One region of the Leifsonia sp. Soil_N53 genome, then DNA from elsewhere that is predicted to be linked to it. Evidence: predicted binding sites of a transcription regulator. Region 1 holds the regulator's gene; the other holds the start of a gene.
What was found. The regulator HrcA, encoded in region 1, represses chaperone genes, less so after heat shock. The targets are predictions, from matches to a motif close to TTNGCACTCGNNNNNNNCGAGTGCNAA.

Region 1 (5,565 bases):
ATCCCGCCCTCCGGGCCGACCACGAGCGCCAGCGGCCGGCCGTCCGGGCGCACGGCGGTGAGCGCGTCGGCCGCGCCCGGCTCCAGCACCAGGACCCGGTGCGTCGCCGCCAGGGCAGCGACCTGCTTCGTCGTGGCCAGCTCCCCGACCTCCGGCGTCCAGGCGCGGATCGACTGCTTGCTCGCCTCGCGCACGATCGCCGCCCAGCGCTCGCGTCCCTTGGCCACCTTGGCGCCCTCCCAGCGCGACACCGACCGCGAGGCCGCCCAGGGCACGACCGAGTCCACGCCGAGCTCGGTCGCCGCCTGCACGGCGAGCTCGTCGCGGTCGCCCTTGGCGAGCGCCTGCACGAGCGTGATCGCCGGTTCGGCGCGCGGGACGCGCTCCACGGCCTCCACGTCGATGGTCAGCTCGGAGCTCGTCGCGACCAGCACCTCGCCGGACGCGACCAGGCCGCGGCCGTTGCCGATCAGCACGCTCTCGCCCGGCCGGGTCCGGTTGACGGTGGAGGCGTGCTTGGCCTCCGGCCCGGTCAGGGTCAGCCGGGCGCCCACCTCGACGTCGGCGAGGTCTTCGCGCAGATAGAGGGAACTCATCCGTTCCGCCCGCCTGTCAGAGGTTGAGGAACCGGTCGCGGAGCTTGGCGAACAGGCCCTGCTGGAAGCGCGCGAGCGACGGCTCCGGGTTGTGGTGGGTCGCCGCGAACTTCTTGATCAGCTCCTTCTCCTTGTGGTCGAGCTTCGTCGGCGTGACCACCTGGATACCCACCCGCAGGTCGCCGCGGCCGCTGCCGCGCAGGTGCGTGATCCCGCGGTCCTTCACTGAGATGATGTCCGCGCTCTGGGTACCGGGCTTGAGCTCCAGGCGGATGTCGCCGTCGAGCGCCTTCACCGTCGCGGTCGTGCCGAGGATGGCGTCGGCCATCGACAGCTCCAGCGTGCAGAGCAGGTCGTCGCCGTCGCGGCTGAACACCTCGTGGTGCTTGACCTTGATCTCCAGGTACAGGTCGCCGTTCGGGCCGCCCGCGGGGCCGGCCTCGCCGGATCCCGGCATCTGCAGCCGGAGGCCGGTGTCGACACCGGCGGGGATGTCCACCGCGACCGTGCGGCGCGCGCGCACCCGGCCCTGGCCCTGGCAGGTCACGCACGGCGTGGCGATGACGGTGCCGTAGCCGCGGCAGCTGCCGCAGGGGCTGGAGGTCATCACGTTGCCGAGCAGCGAGCGCACCGAGCGCTGGATGCTGCCGGTGCCGTGGCAGATGTCGCAGGTGACCGGGGCGGTGCCGGGCTGGCAGCACGAACCGTTGCAGGTCTCGCAGACGACTGCCGTGTCCACGTCGAGGTCGCGGTGGGTCCCGAAGACGACCTCGTCGAGCTCGACCTCCACGCGCAGCAGGGCGTCCTGGCCGCGCTCGCGCCGGGAGCGCGGTCCGCGGGTGGCGCCGCCGCCTCCGCCGAAGAAGGTCTCGAAGATGTCGCCGAAGCCGGCGAAGTCGCCCGCTCCCGCTCCGCCGAAGCCGGTCGAGCCGCCCAGGTCGTACTGCTGCCGCTGCTGCGGGTCGCTCAGCACGTCGTAGGCGTGGGTGACGAGCTTGAAGCGCTCCTGCGCCTCGGAGCTCGGGTTGACGTCCGGGTGCAGCTCGCGCGCGAGCCGGCGGTACGCCTTCTTGATCTCGTCGGGGGTGGCGTTGCGGTCAACGCCGAGTACTTCGTAGTGGTCGGCCACGTAAGGCTTTTCCTTCTGTTCGTTGCGTCGGAGTTCGTTGCGTCGGAGCCGGTGGAGGCGGTGATCGGGGTCGGAGGTCAGTCGCCGAGCAGGCGGGAGAGGTAGCGCGCCACGGCGCGGACCGCGGCCATGTTGCCCGAGTAGTCCATGCGGAGCGGGCCGAGCAGGCCCACCCGCGCCAGGTCGGAGCCGGAGGTGTAGCCGCTCGACATGACGGAGGTCTCGCTCAGGCCGGTGACCGCGTTCTCGCGGCCGATGCTGACCGCGACACCGTGCTGATCCAGCGCCATCTCGTCGAAGAGCCGCAGCAGCACCACCTGCTCCTCGATGGCCTCCAGCACGGGCGTGATGGAGCCGGGGAAGTCGGTCTCCGTGCGGGCCAGGTTGGCCGCGCCGGCCATGACCAGCTTGTCCTGCCGGTTGGCGGCGATCTGGTCGAGCAGGGCGCCCGCGACCGGCGCCACGAGCTCGCGGGTCCGCTCGGTCAGGTGGCCGGGCAGCTCGCGCAGCCGCACGGCCGCGTCGATCAGCTGGAGCCCCGCTGCGGCGCCGTTGATGGCGCCGCGGATCTCGGCGATCTCCGCGTCGTCCAGCTCCTCCTGCAGCTCGATCACGCGCTGCTCCACCGCACCCGAGTCGGTGATCAGCACGCTCAGCAGCCGCCGGGAGCCGAGCGAGACGAGCTCGATGTGCCGGATGCGCGAGCGCGCCACCGACGGGTACTGCACGAGGGCGACCTGGTTGGTGAGCTGCGACAGCAGGCGCACTGTGCGCGAGAGCACGTCGTCCAGATCGAGGGACTGGCCGAGGAACGCCTCGATCGCCGTGCGCTGGGCCGCGGACAGCGGACGCGCCTCGGCGAGGTGGTCCACGAAGAGCCGGTAGCCCTTGTCCGTGGGAACCCGGCCGGACGAGGTGTGCGGGGCCGCGATCAGCTCCTCCTCTTCCAGGAGGGCCATGTCGTTGCGGATGGTCGCGGCCGAGACGCCGAAGGCGTGCCGTTCGACGATGCTCTTCGAGCCCACCGGCTCGCGCGAGGCGACATAGTCCTGCACGATGACGCGGAGCACTTCCAGACTGCGTTCCGAGACCACGCGAACCGCCTCCTGTCGTCGCTTCGGCACCCGAGGATCGAGCTCGGGAGGACATCGAATGAACTGGCACTCGAAGATCCTGAGTGCTAATCATAACGCGTCGTCACGGGAGGGCGGCCAACGCGCGACACGGATCATTTACCGCGGGGCCCGCGCGCAGTACTGTGTGCGCACCGGCTCAGGTAAGCCCCCGCAGCCGACCACGAAAGGGTTTCCTCATGTCAGACCCGACCCCGCCTCCGGCCGACGGCCAGGGCGACCAGCCTCCGCAGCAGCCCTACGGCTCCGCGCCGGGCCAGCCCGCCGGCGCCGTGCCGCCTCAGCAGCCGTACACCCCTCCCGCCGGTCAGCCCGCCGGCGCCGTCCCGCCGCAGTACGCGACCGCTCCCGCCGCGCCGCTCGACCCCGCCCAGGACAAGCAGTGGGCGTCCTTCGCCCACCTCGGCGGCATCCTCTGGTTCCTCCCGTCCCTGATCATCTGGCTCGTGTTCAAGGACCGCGGCGCCCTCACCAACCAGGAGGCCAAGGAGGCGCTGAACTGGCAGATCACCTGGATCCTGGCCTGGGTGGCCTCTCAGATCCTCGGCGTGATCATCGGCTCGTTCACGTTCGGCATCGGCTACCTGCTGTTCAGCCTGCTCATCCCGTGGGCGCTGTACATCGTGAACCTGGTGTTCTCGATCCTCGGTTTCGTGCGGGTGAACAGCGGTGGGACCTACCGTTACCCCCTGAACTTCCGCTTCATCAAGTGACACCGCGATCCGGAGAAATGGCTCACGGCTGCTTCTCAGGATCGCGCTCCGCCCCCTAGGCTGAGACCCGTCATTCCCACTCATCGGAGGAGAACACGACCATGTCCGCTACGCCCCCGCCCCCGCCGCCGCCCCCGCAGCAGCCGTACGGAGGTCAGCAGCCGCAGCTGAGCCCGGCCGACGAGAAGCTGTGGGCGACGCTGATCCACATCGGCGGCATCCTGTTCAGCTTCATCCCGGCCCTGGTCGGCTACCTCGTCCTCAAGGACCGCGGACCGTTCATCCGGTCGCACACCGCGACGGCGCTGAACTTCCAGATCACACTCGCGATCGCGTACGCGGTCGGCGTCATCCTGAGCATCGTCGGCATCGGCGTCCTGATCTTCCTCGCCGTCTGGGTGCTGAACATCGTCTTCAGCATCATCGCCGCAGTGAAGGCCAACCAGGGCGCGTTCTACACGTACCCGATCGCGATCAGGTTCGTGAGCTAGGGCGCCTCCGCGCTATTCCTCGGCGAGCAGCCGTCGCACGACGGCGTCCGCCAGCAGCCGCCCTCGCAGGGTCAGCACCACCGACCCGGCGAGGGCGGCTTTCGCGTCCACCAGCCCGTCGGCGATCAGCCCGGCGACCGCGCGGCGCCCGGCCTCGGTCAGCTCGGTGGTGCGCAGTCCCTCCCGGATGCGCGTGAGCAGGAGGACCCGCTCCACGCGCCGGGTCTCGCCGTCGAGCGTCTCGCGGCCGGCCGCGGGCGACTCCCCCGCCAGGACCCGTTGCGCGTACGCGGCGGGATGCTTCACGTTCCACCAGCGGACGCCGCCGACGTGGCTGTGCGCGCCGGGCCCGACGCCCCACCAGTCGTGCCCGAGCCAGTACGCCAGGTTGTGCCGGGAGCGGTGCGCCTCGTCGGTCGCCCAGTTGCTGACCTCGTACCAGCCGTAGCCGGCCGCGCCGAGCCGCGCCTCGGCGAGCTCGTACATGTCGGCCTCGAGGTCGTCGTCCGGCTCCTGCACAGCTCCCGAGTGGATCTGCCGCGCCAGCTTCGTGCCGGGCTCGACGATCAGGGCGTACGCCGACACGTGGTCGGGCTCGCAGGCCAGCGCCGCCTCGAGCGATCGCGACCAGTCGGCCAGGGTCTCCCCCGGCGTTCCGTAGATGAGGTCGAGGCTGACCTGGAGGCCGGCCTCCCTCGCCCACTGGACGACGAGCGGGACGCGCTCCGGGTCGTGGGTGCGCTCCAGCGTGGCGAGCACGCTCGGGACGGCGGACTGCATCCCGAACGACACCCGGGTGAACCCGGCGTCGGCGAGCCGGCGGAGGTCGTCGGCGTCCACCGAGTCGGGGTTGGCCTCCGTCGTCACCTCGGCGCCCGCGGCGATCCCCCAGGCGTCGCGCACGGCGCCGAGCATCGCACCCAGGTCGTCGGGCGGCAGCAGCGTGGGCGTGCCGCCGCCGAAGAACACGGTGGAGACCTCCCGGGCAGGGACGCCGCTGCGCTCCAGCGCCTCCTGCGCGAAGCGCACCTCGCGCACGGCGTGGCCCGCGTACTCGGACTGGGAGACACCGCGGAGCTCGGTGGCGGTGTAGGTGTTGAAGTCGCAGTAGCCGCAGCGCACCCGGCAGAAGGGGACGTGCAGATACACGCCGAAGTCGCGCTCGCCGGCGCCGTGAGCTGTACTGGCCGGGAGGACGCCGTCGGCAGGGGCCGGATCCCCGAGCGGGAGGGCGCCGGGCATCAGGCCGCCCGCGCGGGCAGCAGCGCGCGCAGGTACCGCTTGGTGAAACGCGACTGCACGCCGCGCAGCACGGGCGAGGTCAGGCGGTAGAACGCGTTGGACGGCCGGGCGAAGGCGCGCAGCACGAACCACACGGTGCCGTCGTCGCGCATCTCCACCAAGAACGCCTCCTCGCCGCTCTGCGGGTGACCCTTGAGCGTGCCGTAGGCGAACCCGCGCCGGTTCGGCTCGTCGACGACGTAGACGACGCGGCACGGAGCG
Region 2 (5,565 bases), on a different contig from region 1:
CCCCGGCCTCCGGCGTCCGGATGTCCTCCATTAGCGACGGGAATCGCAATGGAGGAGATTCCGTCCGCCAACCCCCGAAATGCAGCGAACGGAGGAGAACCGAGCCCGTGAGGGCCGGGTCTCCTCCGTTGGCGGCGGGAGGAACGGGTGGGTCAGCGGCGGTAGTTCGGCGCCTCCACGACCATCTGGATGTCGTGCGGGTGCGACTCCTTGAGCCCGGCCGCGGTGATCCGGACGAACCGGCCGCGCTCCTTGAGCTCGGGGATGGTGCGCGCGCCCACGTAGAACATCGACTGGCGGAGGCCGCCGACGAGCTGGTACGCCACTGCGGAGAGCGGGCCGCGGTACGGCACCTGGCCCTCGATGCCCTCGGCGATGAGCTGCTCGTCGCTGGGCACGTCCGCCTGGAAGTAGCGGTCGCGCGAGTACGAGGTCTTCTTGCCGCGGGTCTGGAGGGCGCCGAGCGACCCCATGCCGCGGTAGTTCTTGAACTGCTTGCCGTTGACGAACACGAGGTCGCCGGGCGACTCCGCCGTTCCGGCGAGCAGTGAGCCGAGCATGACGCTCTCCGCGCCCGCGACCAGCGCCTTGGCGATGTCGCCCGAGTACTGGAGGCCGCCGTCGGCGATCAGCGGGACGTCCGCCGCGCGCGCGGCCAGCGAGGCCTCGTAGACCGCGGTCACCTGCGGCACCCCGACGCCCGCGACGACGCGGGTGGTGCAGATGGAGCCCGGCCCGACGCCGACCTTGATGGCGTCGGCGCCCGCGTCGATGAGCGCCTGCGCGCCGGAGCGGGTCGCGACGTTGCCGCCGATGACGTCGACGTGCGACGCGCGCGGCTCGTGCTTCAGGCGGTGGATGATGTCGAGCACGCCGGCGGAGTCGCCGTTGGCGGTGTCCACGACGATGACGTCCACGCCAGCGTCCACTAGGGTCATCGCGCGGTCCCAGGCGTCGCCGAAGAAGCCGATGGCCGCGCCGACGCGCAGGCGGCCCTCGTCGTCCTTGGTCGCGAACGGGTACTTCTCGCTCTTGTCGAAGTCCTTGACGGTGATGAGTCCGCGGAGCCGGCCGTCGGCGTCCACGAGCGGGAGCTTCTCGATCTTGTGCTCGGCGAAGATGGCGACCGCGGAGTCCGGGTCGATGCCGACCGGCGCGGTGATCAGCGGCATGCGCGTCATGACGTCGCGCACCAGGGTGGTGGAGCGCTCGAACGGGGAGACGAAGCGCATGTCGCGGTTGGTGATGATGCCGACGAGCTTGCCGTCGCCCTCCACCACCGGCAGGCCGGAGACCCGGAACTGCCCGCAGAGGGCGTCCACTTCCTCGACGGTCGCCTCCGGCGTGGTGGTGACCGGGTTGGTGATCATGCCCGACTCGGACCGCTTCACCTTGTCGACGTTGGTCGCCTGGTCCTCGATCGAGAGGTTGCGGTGGATGATGCCGATGCCGCCGTGCCGGGCCATGGCGACGGCCATGCGCGACTCGGTCACGGTGTCCATGGCGCTGGACAGGAGGGGGGTCGCCATGCTGATCCGCTTGGTCAGGCGAGTCGAGGTGTCCGCCTCGCTCGGGATGACGTCGGTGTGCCCGGGGAGGAGCATGACGTCGTCGTAGGTCAAACCGATGAATCCGAACGGATCCGCCTGGTCCATTTCACCCCTATCAAGGTCGCGCGAGTTGTGGATGATCCATGGTAACGGCACAAGCTGGTGGGATATTCCGGGCTGGGAGCGTCATGGCGCCTCCCGACGACCCGCGCGCCTGGCGAATCCGTCGATGGCGCCGAGAATCTGGTCCGAGCGCCAGAACGGCCCGATGTCGTGCTCCGCTTTCGACTTCACGATCCCGGCATCGAGGAGGGCCCTCATCGGCGGGTACACGTTGGGAGGCTGCACACCGAGCTCATGAGCTACCGCGACCGCGTCCAGCACCGGACGCCGGGCGAGGATGTCCAGGATCTTCCAGGCGTTGCTGTCACGGCGCACCGTGAGCCGTCCTTCCCACTCCTTGCGGATTCCGTCGATCTCCGCCACCAGCGCACGCGCGTTCGCGACGGCGCGCAGCGACGCGTCGGCGAAGGCGCCGACGATCGGGTTCACGTCACCGCCGCGGTACGCCGTGAGCGCTGCGTGGTGGCCCGCCACATCCGCGAGCAGGCCCGCCGACACTGGGACGGCGACGCTGCGCGTGATGCCGCGATGGCGCAGCATCGCCTGGGCGAGCGCGCGTCCCGTGCGGCCGTTGCCGTCGGTGAACGGGTGGATGGTCTCGAACTGCGCGTGCGCCACGGCGATGGCCACCAGCGACGGGACATCGGGTCGGTCGGCGAAAGCCACGAGATCGTCGACGAGCGCGGGGACGCGTTCGCTCGCGGGCGCGACGAACTCGGCTCCGACCGGGCTGTCGGAACGCGTGCCGATCCACACGGCCTCCCGGCGCCACTCCCCCGGAGTGTGCCTCGGCTGGTCGTGGAGCAGGACCTCGTGCATGGTGAGGATCGCCTCGACTGAGATGTCCTCGGAGAGATCGAGCGCAGCTTGCAGGGATCGGGTGTTCGCTGCGATCTGCTGCGCGTTGCGACCCGTCTTCCCGCCGAGCTCGGCGCTGAAGATCGCACGGGCCGACGCGGTCAGGTTCTCGATCTGGGAGGACGAAGCCGCCTCGGAGCGGAGCAGCACAGGAGCCCAGGCGCTCACCCGCGATCCCAGTTCGGCGTCGAACCTGCTCAGCTCCCGGTCGGCCTCCTCGGCCGCGGCGAGGGTCGCGGGGTCGGGTTGCGGTCTCAACTCCGCGATCATCGGCGGGACGGCAGCGCGATAGGCGCGCCGGACGCTCTGTCGTTCGGCGGTGGCTCCCCACGCCGTGCTCGGGATCCACACGCGCTCTTCCCAGTCGAGCGCAGGCCAGCTAGCGGAAGTCATAAGCCCCTCCCGTCATTTTATGAGTTAGCCCGTTAGCTCATAATGAACGACGGAATCATTATGAGCTAACCACCCCCTCACTCCACCGTCGCGAGATCCAGTTCCGCCTGCTTCTTCCCTTGCCGGGCCGCCACGATCATGTCGACGCTGAGGATGGCCAGGGCGAGCCAGACGATCGCGAAGCCGATCCAGCGTTCCGGCGGCATCGCCTCGTTCAGCAGCACCACGCCCACCAGGAACTGGATGAACGGCGCGAAGTACTGGATGAAGCCCATGTAGACCAGCGGGAGCCGGCGGGAGGCCGCGGCGAAGAACAGCAGCGGCACGGCGGTGATCACACCGGCGCCCACGAGCAGTACCGTGTGCCACGGGCCGTCGCTCCCGATCGTCAGACCGGCCGTCACCCCCACGACGACGAGCTGCACGATCGCGACGGGCGTCAGCCACATGGTCTCCAGTGTGAGGCCGGAGACCGCGTCGACCCGGCCGCCGACGCGCTTCTTGATGAGGCCGTAGAAGCCGAACGAGAACGCCAGGATCAGCGCGATCCACGGGACCTGCCCGTAGCCGATCGCGAGCACGACGACGGCGACCACGCTCACGCCCACGGCCACCCACTGGGCGATGCGCAGTCGTTCGCGCTGGACGATGACGCCGAGGAACACGGTCACGATCGGGTTGATGAAGTAGCCGAGGGCGGCCTCCACCACCTGCCCGCTGACGGTGGCCAGCACGTAAGTCTGCCAGTTGACGTAGATGAGCGCGCCGGCGAGCCCCATCGTGAACAGCACCCTGCGGTCCTTCAGCAGGGCGCCGAACCTGCGCCAGGCGCGCGTGACGGTGAGCGCGATCGCGCAGAACGCCAGCGAGAAGATGACCCGCCAGGCGACGATCTCCCACGCACTGGCCGGCGCGAGCGCCAGGAAGTAGATGGGGAGGATGCCCCAGAGCACGTAGGCGGAGATCGCGTAGGTCAGGCCGGACCTGCGGTGTTCGGTGAGGGGCTGGGATTGCGGCACCCGCACGACACTACTCCGACGCGGGCCCGTCGGCAGTCGGCCCGGCGGCAGTCAGCGGCAGACGACGAAGGCCCGGGCGCAATCGCGCCCGGGCCCGGTCGAAAGAAGGTGCGTCAGCGGACGACGACCGCGAGGACGTCGCGAGCCGAGAGGACCAGGTAGTCCTCGCCGCCGAACTTGACCTCGGTGCCCCCGTACTTGGAGTAGATCACCTTGTCGCCGACGGCGACGTCGAGCGGAACGCGGTTGCCGTTGTCGTCGATGCGGCCCGGTCCGACAGCCACGACCTCGCCCTCCTGGGGCTTCTCCTTGGCGGTGTCGGGGATGACCAGACCGGAAGCAGTGGTCTGCTCAGCCTCGACCTGCTTGATGACGATGCGATCTTCGAGCGGCTTGATGGAGACCGACACGGTTGACCTCTTTCTTTGGTGAACTCAGTCTTTGCGAACTCAATGGTCTGCGCGGCTTGCGTTAGCAAACTCGCACGGAGAGTGCTAACACGAGTCTAGGGGGTGCGTTAGCAGTCACGCAACGTGAGTGCCAGAAGGTACCGTGGTGCACATGGACCGGTCAGAACTCGTCGAGCTGCTCAGCCCCGAAGGCCTCCGGCTGCTCGACTCGCTGCCGCCCTACCGGTCGGAGAAGGACGTCCTGCGGATGGTCACCGACCTCCGCAAGCAGGGCCACTCCCCCGGCCTGGTCGCCGCCGTCCTGACCCAGGCGAAGCTGCGCAAGAAGGCGGTCGGCAAGTTCGGCGAGTTCGCGTCCCGGATGCTGTTCACCGAGGCGGGACTGGAGCAGGCGACCCGGCTGTCGGTCGCGGCACGCCACGCGGGCCGGTTCCGGGCGGCGGGCCTGAACCGCATCGCCGACCTCGGCTGCGGCATCGGCGGCGACGCGCTCGCCCTCGCCGCCCTCGAGCTGGAGGTCACGGCCGTGGAGGCCGACGAGGTCACGGCCGCGATCGCCGCGTTCAACCTCGCCCCGTTCCCCTCGGCCACCGTCGAGCACGGCCGAGCGGAGGACGTGAGCCTCCGCGCGATCGACGGCGTCTTCCTCGACCCCGCCCGCCGGACGGCCGGCCACACGGACACCGACCGGCTGACCGACCCGGACGACTACACGCCGTCGCTCGGCTTCGCGTACGAGCTGGCGACCGGCCGCTCGGTCGGGCTCAAGCTCGGTCCGGGCTTCGACCGCGACCTCATCCCGTCGACCGCCGAGGCGCAGTGGGTGTCCGCCGACGGGCAGGTGGTCGAGCTCGGACTGTGGTTCGGCGCGCTCGCCCGCTCGGGCATCCGCCGGGCCGCGCTGGTGCTGCGCGGCGACGAGGCGAACGAGCTCACCGCCGAGGCCGACAGCGAGGACGCCGAGACCGGCGAGCTCGGCGAGTACCTCTACGAGCCGGACGGCGCGGTCATCCGCGCCCGCCTCATCGGCGACCTCGCCCGGCGCCTCGACGGCCGCATGCTCGGCGACGGGATCGCCTACATCACGGCGGACGAGCCGATCCCGACGCCGTTCGCGGCGGGCTTCCGGGTTCTCGAGACCCTGCCGTTCGCGGAGAAGGACCTCAAGAAGGCGCTACGGGCCCGCGGCATCGGCACGCTGGAGATCAAGAA

Region 2: a site for HrcA is predicted at 4,461-4,487, ahead of groES (co-chaperone GroES). Genes of this name have one in related genera too.

What each region holds. Positions count from the first base shown of each region.
Region 1 covers NZ_JBDGMM010000064.1:153,267-158,831, forward strand. Annotated here, with positions in the region: gene AC3A3H_RS14295 (16S rRNA (uracil(1498)-N(3))-methyltransferase) at 1-596, opposite strand, end outside; gene dnaJ (molecular chaperone DnaJ) at 613-1,725, opposite strand; gene hrcA (heat-inducible transcriptional repressor HrcA) at 1,803-2,819, opposite strand; gene AC3A3H_RS14310 (DUF4870 domain-containing protein) at 3,038-3,571, shown strand; gene AC3A3H_RS14315 (DUF4870 domain-containing protein) at 3,673-4,062, shown strand; gene hemW (radical SAM family heme chaperone HemW) at 4,075-5,304, opposite strand; gene AC3A3H_RS14325 (DUF1990 domain-containing protein) at 5,304-5,565, opposite strand, start outside.
Region 2 covers NZ_JBDGMM010000062.1:82,464-88,028, reverse strand. Annotated here, with positions in the region: gene guaB (IMP dehydrogenase) at 153-1,655, opposite strand; gene AC3A3H_RS11750 (Fic family protein) at 1,737-2,924, opposite strand; gene rarD (EamA family transporter RarD) at 3,002-3,943, opposite strand; gene groES (co-chaperone GroES) at 4,057-4,353, opposite strand; gene AC3A3H_RS11735 (THUMP-like domain-containing protein) at 4,505-5,565, shown strand, end outside.